2 regions of the Cryptosporangium minutisporangium genome follow, and region 1 is predicted to be linked to the other one. Evidence: riboswitches for the same ligand, from Rfam matches in the RefSeq annotation. Region 1 holds a riboswitch; the other holds the start of a gene.

What was found. Region 1 has a riboswitch for S-adenosylmethionine ahead of ABEB28_RS08980 (aminotransferase class V-fold PLP-dependent enzyme). Riboswitches for the same ligand answer to the same signal wherever they lie in the genome.
Region 2: it holds a riboswitch for S-adenosylmethionine, as region 1 does, so the genes downstream of both, thrC (threonine synthase) here and ABEB28_RS08980 (aminotransferase class V-fold PLP-dependent enzyme) in region 1, are expected to answer to the same signal.

Annotation. Positions count from the first base shown of each region.
Region 1 covers NZ_BAAAYN010000011.1:148,695-152,096, reverse strand. The annotation lists gene ABEB28_RS08985 (YciI family protein) at 1-31, opposite strand, end outside; gene ABEB28_RS08980 (aminotransferase class V-fold PLP-dependent enzyme) at 117-1,397, opposite strand; SAM riboswitch class IV at 1,430-1,549, opposite strand; gene ABEB28_RS08975 (DUF4334 domain-containing protein) at 1,574-2,053, opposite strand; gene ABEB28_RS08970 (cytochrome P450) at 2,166-3,402, shown strand, end outside.
Region 2 covers NZ_BAAAYN010000017.1:141,133-144,534, forward strand. The annotation lists gene thrC (threonine synthase) at 470-1,747, opposite strand; SAM riboswitch class I at 1,758-1,888, opposite strand; gene ABEB28_RS12440 (sporulation protein) at 2,067-2,858, opposite strand; gene ABEB28_RS12445 (ABC transporter permease) at 3,094-3,402, opposite strand, start outside.

The DNA.
Region 1 (3,402 bases):
CAGCGACGTACGTAAGTGTCACAACGAACATTCGCGCACCCTATCGGCTGTCCGCCACCCACCCGACCGCGATCGGCGAATCCTGGTCGCCGCTACCCCCGGTTGGGCGGAAGCCGTCATCGTCCGCGGGTGAGCTCGGCGACGCCGAGCAGGAGCCGATCGACGTGGTCCTCGGTGCTGCCGAGACCGACGCTGGCCCGCACCGCGGACGCTCCCAGGCCCGCGCCGACCCGCACGGACGCGTCGGCGAGCAGCCGCTGCGACAGCGGGTGAGCGCAGAACAGCCCGTCCCGGACGCCGATGCCGTGCCGGGTCGCCAGTTGCGCCGAGACGTCGGCGGCCGGCACTCCGGCGACCGCGAAGCTGACGATGCCGACGCGGTCGTGCCCAGCCGGGAACGTCCGCAGCTCGCCCACGCCGGGTAGCGCGTCCAGCCCTTCGCGGAGACGCCGCACCAGCGCGTCCTCGTGGGCGGTCAATGCATCCCGGTCGGCCTCGCCCAGCGCTTCGCAGACCGCGGCGATCGCGACCGCTCCGAGCAGGTTGGGGGTGCCCGCCTCGTGCCGCGCGGGCCCGGTGTTCCAGTCCACGGCGAAGGATCCGTCGGCGTCGGCCGCGACGAACGCGGTGGCGCCGCCCCCGGCGAGGTACGGGTCGGCGGCGTCCAGCCAGTCGGCGCGGCCGACCAGCACACCTGCGCCGAACGGTGCGTACAGCTTGTGGCCGGAGAGTGCCAGGTAGTCGACGCCGGACTCGGCCAGAAGGACGGGGCGGTGCGGTGCGAGCTGGGCGGCGTCCACGGCGATGCGAGCACCGTGCCGGTGCGCCACGTCGGTCAGCTCGGCGAGCGGCCAGACCTCGCCGGTGACGTTCGAGGCGCCGGTCACCGTGACCAGCACCGGACCGGACAGCCCGGTCAGGGCGGCGTCCAGGCCGTCGACCGCCTCGCCGGCCGTCCGCGGCACCGGCAGCGACCGCGCCGTGCCCCGCGCCGTGCCCCACGGCAGCAGGTTCGCGTGGTGCTCGCCCGCCCACCCGACCACCGTCGTCCCGGTCGGCAGCGCGCGAGCCAGCAGGTTCAAGGCGTCGGTGGTGTTGCGGGTGAAGATCACGTGATCGTCCGGGCGGGCGCCGAGAAAGTCGCCGATCGTCTGGCGGGCCCGCTCGTAGGCCAGCGTGCAGCGTTGCGAGGCCGCACCTGCGCCGCGGTGCACGCTCGCGTACCAGGGCAGGAGCTGGTTCACCGCGTCCGCGGCGGCGGCCAGGCAGGGTGCGGTGGCCGCGTAGTCGAGGTTGACGTGCTGGGTGACGGTGCCGTCGGTGAGCGTTACCGGCAGGTCGTCACCCAGGACGCGAAGTGCCTGGGGGTGGGGGGCGAGAGTCACCGTGGCGAGCATAGGCGTCACTCCGAGTACAGGGGACCCCGCAAGGTCCGCGCTTGCCCGCCGCAGGAACGCGGCCGGGCCAGGTCTTCACCCGGGGCACCCCACCGCGAACCGAGGAGGGTTGCCGGCCAGCGAGCCGGGGCTTGGCGCTGGCGCTCATGACCTGCCCGGACTGTACCCGACGGCGATCAGGAGTCCCGCTCCAGCAGGAAGTAGTAGTGCCGGCTCCGGTGGAAGACCAGCGGCGACTTGCCGTTCATGATGCCCATCAGCGTGCGGTCGTCGACCCACTTGAAGTGGTCGAACACCGGCTGGTTGTCGTAGACCATCGTGGCGGTGACCTCGCCGCGGAACTCCACCTCCCACAGCGACGCCTCGCCGCCGCGCCCGAGGGCGGTGTTCGAGTAGAGCCGCCCGTTCTCGTCGCGACACATCAGTGGTTTGGCGTCCATCGGGCTGACGAACGTCTTGCCGTACCAGCGGGCGTCGATCAGGCCCTGGTGCAGGGGGTGCCCGGTGGCGAAGTCGGCGCCCTTCCAGGTGCCGAGGACGTCGTCGACGCGCGCGGTCGGTAGCGCCGCCCAGATCTCGTCGAGGTCGTCCGGCTGGACGCCTTCGGTCTGCCTGCGCAGCGCGGCGAAGCGGGCTCGTGCATCGGTCAGCAGCATGGCCGCGATGTTAACGACGATTCACATTGACAACCAGAGGGCGTCGTACGTACAACGTACGTGGGACGTACACAGTACGTCTGCTGCGGAGAACCGAGGCCCGGGAGGCCCGATGACGCTAACCAGCGACCAGCCCGCGGTGCGGACCGACCGCACGCCCGGACGCGTGCGGTCGGAACTGCTCGCAGCCGGTACGTGGTCGGCGCGGCACGGCGTCGCCCGGGTGGCGATGAAGCGCGCCCGCAAGCAGGGTGACCTGCAGGCCCAGCTGTTCTCCGACCCGGCGGTGCGCGCCGATCCGTTCCCGCTCTACGCTCGGATCCGCGAACGGGGTCCGGTGGTCAAGGGCTCGTTCCTGGCCGCGACCGCCAGCCATGCGGTGGCCGGGGCCACCCTGCGTAGCGACGCGTTCGGCGTGGTGTCGGACCCGGAGGCACTCCCACCGCTGGCCCGCTGGTTGATGACCCGGCCCAACCGGACGATCGGTCCGGTGACGCCGCCCTCGATGCTGGCCGTCGACCCGCCCGACCACACCCGCTACCGGCGGCTGGTCTCGAAGGTGTTCACCGCCAGGGCGATGGCCGCGATGCGCGGGCGGGTCGGCGACCTCGCCGACGAGCTGCTCGACCGGGCCGAGCGGGAGAGCCGTGCCGATCGGGCGCGTGGAGGCGCGCCGGTCGACCTGGTCAGTCGGTACGCGAGCCTGCTGCCGGTGACGATCATCGCCGAGATCCTCGGGGTGCCCACCGAGATGCGATCGACGTTCATCGCGTGGGGTGGCACCGCGGCGCCGGTGCTCGACATCGGGCTGTCCTACCGTGAGTACCGCCGGGTGGACCGGGCGATCCGTGAGCTCAACGAGTGGATGGCCGGCCACTTCACCCGGCTGCGGCGGGACCCCGGCGACGACCTGCTCAGCCAGCTCGTCCGGGCCGAGCACGAACTCACCGAGACCGAACTGCTCGCGATCGCCGGGCTGCTGCTGGCGGCCGGCTTCGAGACCACCGTGAACCTGATCGGAAACGGTGCCGCGCTGTTGCTGAAGCACCCCGACCAGCTGGCCGACCTCCGCGCGGACCCGGCCGGGTGGGGCAACGCGGTGGAGGAGATCCTCCGGTACGAGTCGCCGGTGCAGAACACCGCCCGGCGGGCCCTGCGCGACACCGAGGTCGCCGGGGTCAGGGTGCGGGAGAACACGTTCCTCTCGGTCCTGATCGGCGGCGCCAACCGCGACCCCGAGGTCTTCGACGACCCGGACCGCTTCGACGTCCACCGGGCGAACGCGCGGGAACACCTGGCGTTCTCCAGCGGCGTGCACTACTGCCTGGGTGCAGCGCTGGCCAGGATCG
Region 2 (3,402 bases), on a different contig from region 1:
ACTCCTTGACCATGCGCCCCGGGTCTTTCGTCCAAGAGCCCCGCACCGCACAAAGCACGAACACTGGCAAGAACGAACTACGACCGGTCAGGACGGTACCGGACCTCTAGGCAGTGCGAAAGTGACGCTCCGAAAAGGGCTGACTAACTGCGGAGCCTTCGACACTCGATCAGATATCCCCGCCGCGATCCGCATTCCCGCGGGATATCCCACCAGCACTCCAGGGACCACCAGACCGGCCAGGACCAGCAGAACCAGCGGCCCCATAGATCTGAGTAAGAGCTATTCGGAAATACGCGCCCGGATTAATGCTCCTCGCGAATCGGCGCATTATTCGCACAGCTATATAGATATTTATCGTGTTACGAGAACGTTCGTCTAAATCGTCCTGGCGACGCACACTCCCGGTAACTGGCAGACGGACGGCTCCGCGCGATACGCGGAGCCGCCCGTCGACCAGCCGTGAACGTCAGCTCAGCAAACCCGCCTCGCGCGCTCCGCGGAGGGACGGAGCGATCCGGTGCGTCGGGCCGACCTGGTTCTCCACCGCGTCCGCGGTCTTGAGCCCTTCGCCGGTGTTGAAGATGACGGTCTCGGCGTTCGGGTCCAGCTCGCCCGAGGCAACCAACTTCTTCAGCACCGCGACGGTCACGCCGCCCGCGGTCTCGCCGAAGATGCCGGTCGTCTCGGCCAGCAGCCGGATCCCGTCCCGGATCTCGTCGTCGCTGACCGCGGCGATCGAACCACCCGTTCGCCGGACCGCGTCGAGCACGTACGGGCCGTCGGCCGGGTTACCGATGTTCAGCGACTTGGCGATGCCGGTCGGCTTCACCGGGCGGACGACGTCGTGCCCCTCGGCGAACGCGGCGTACACCGGCGAGCACCCGGCCGACTGTGCGCCGAACACGCGCCAGGGGCTCTCCGCCACCAGGCCGCCCTTGATCAGCTCGCTGAACGCCTTGTCGATCTTCGTCAGCAGCGACCCGGAGGCGATCGGCACTACGACCTGCGCCGGCAGTCGCCAGCCGAGCTGCTCGGCCACCTCGTAGCCGAGCGTCTTCGAGCCCTCGGCGTAGTATGGCCGCACGTTCTGGTTGACGAACGCGGTGGACTCGAACGCCTCGTCTTCCTGCAACTCGCTGGTGAGCCGGTTGACGTCGTCGTAGCTGCCCTCGACCGCGACCAGGCGCGGGTTGTAGATCGCCGAGGCCAGGATCTTGCTGGGTTCCAGGTCGGACGGGATGAACACAGTGGCCTGCCAGCCCACGCGGGCGGCGTGCGCGGCCACCGAGTTGGCCAGGTTGCCGGTCGACGCGCAGGCGACGGCGTTGTAGCCGAGCCCCTTGGCGGCGGTGAGCGCTAGCGAGACCACTCGGTCCTTGAACGAGTGGGTCGGGTTGGCCGAGTCGTCCTTCACCCAGAGCGGCGCGTTCAGGCCGATGGCCTCGGCCAGCCGGTCGGCGCGGACCAGCGGCGTCAGGCCGGGGTTGAGCGTCACCCGGTCGTCCGGGTTCTGCCCGACCGGAAGGAGCGGCGCGTAACGCCAGATGTTCTGCGGACCCGCTTCGATCTGCTCCCGGGTCACCGACGCGAGCGCGTCGGCGTCGTAGCCGACCTCCAGCGGGCCGAAACACTCCGCGCAGGCGTGCACCGCGATCAGCGGGAACTCGGCGCTGCAGTTGCGGCAGCGGAGCACTCGGGCAGGGCTGGAGGAAGCAGTGTTCAGGGCACCGAGCAGCGACGTCATAGCGAGGCTTACCTCATCTCTCCCGGGTCACCGGGACGGAAGTGGCACCTGTCGCACCTGCCTCGCTGTACGCGAACCGCATGGATGCGATGGTTGCCGGGGCTTCACCGGGCCGTGTCCCTCTGCCCCTCTGGATGAGTTCCGTATGCAGTTGTGTCGTCCAGTTTACGGCGCCCTCCCCGCTCTGCGTCCGCTTGCTCCCAACCGCTGGGAGTTGTCTACCTCACTGTGCAGACAGTGATCACACAGCGAAGCGGACGCCGCGCGCAGCGACGTCCGCATCAGCAGTTGCTTTGCAGTTGTACTTACTACGGACCGCTCAGCTGAAAAGGCCGCGGCGTTGGGTGAGGATCTGCAGGTGCTCGTGGAGCCACTGCTCCCAGTTGAGCTGCTCGGCACCCGCGTACTGCACCGTGAAGCGGTTGTACGCGTCGCTCCCCGAGCTGAGGAACCCGCCGCGCTTGTCCAGCTCCAGCAGCACGTCCATGGACTGCGGACCGGAGATGAACGTGACCTCGAGCTCGTTGATCGCGCCGGCGTACTGGTGCGCCGGGTAGAACTCGATCTCCTGGAAGAACGGCAGCCGCGAGCCGTACAGCGTCCCGCGCTCCAGGTCGGCACCCTTGAACTGGAAGCCGAGCCGGCTGAACGCGTCGAGCAGCCGGGCCTGGGCCGGCAGCGGGTTCACCTGGATCGGGTCCATGTCGCCCTTGTCCAGCGCACCGGCCAGCTCCAGCTCGGTGCGGACGCCCAGCTGCATGCCGTGCAGCGGGTAGCCGTTGACGCTCGTCACCGGCGTCTCCCACGGCACCGCGAGCTCGAACGGCACCGCGTGGTGCGCGCCGGGCTGCAGGCTGAAACGGTGCCCCAGGTGCAGCCGCTGGAACGCCATCATCGTGTTGTGCTCGTAGTCGTCCCCGCCGACGGTCTCGCCCTCGACCTCGACCTTGGCGACCAGTTCCAGCTCGACCCGGTCGACGACCATCTCGACGTTGCCACCGCTGATCCGCACCTCGCCGCGGAGCACATCGCCCGGCCGGGTGTGCGGGGAGGCGAGCACGGTATCGACGGAGGCCCCGCCGCCGAACATCGCCGAGAGTTTCTTGAACATCACGCGATCCTTAACGTTGCTGAGATGGGCTACTGCCGTGCCGGGTGCGACACCGCGAACAGCAATCGAGGAGCTTGCTGACGCGCCGTCATAATCGCAGCCCGCGCCCCAGAAAGGGACGCACTCGTCAGGGATGCGACTACCGGATGATCGCCCCTGCCGAGCCCGGACCGACGAATACCGGATACCGGCGCCGGTCGCTGCGGCCAGCCGGGGAAATTCCTGGCCGGTCCGCTCAACTCACGATGTCTTTACGCAAGAAACGCCACCACGCGAGCGCGAGAAAGACCGTCGTGTACACCACGGCCGATACCGCACCCTTCACCATGTCTTCCGCGTCGATCGGCGAGGAGAGCAACGCCAACCATGCCGTTCCGTAGCGGGTAGGTAGCAGTCCGCGAAGATCGCCGAGCGCGGTGACCGCCTCGAGGATATTCGAGATGATCCACAGCATCACCGCACCCCCGACCGCGCCCAGCGGCGCGTCGGTCCGCACCGACAGGTAAAACGCGAGCCCGGCGACCGGCAGCAGAGTGATCGCGAT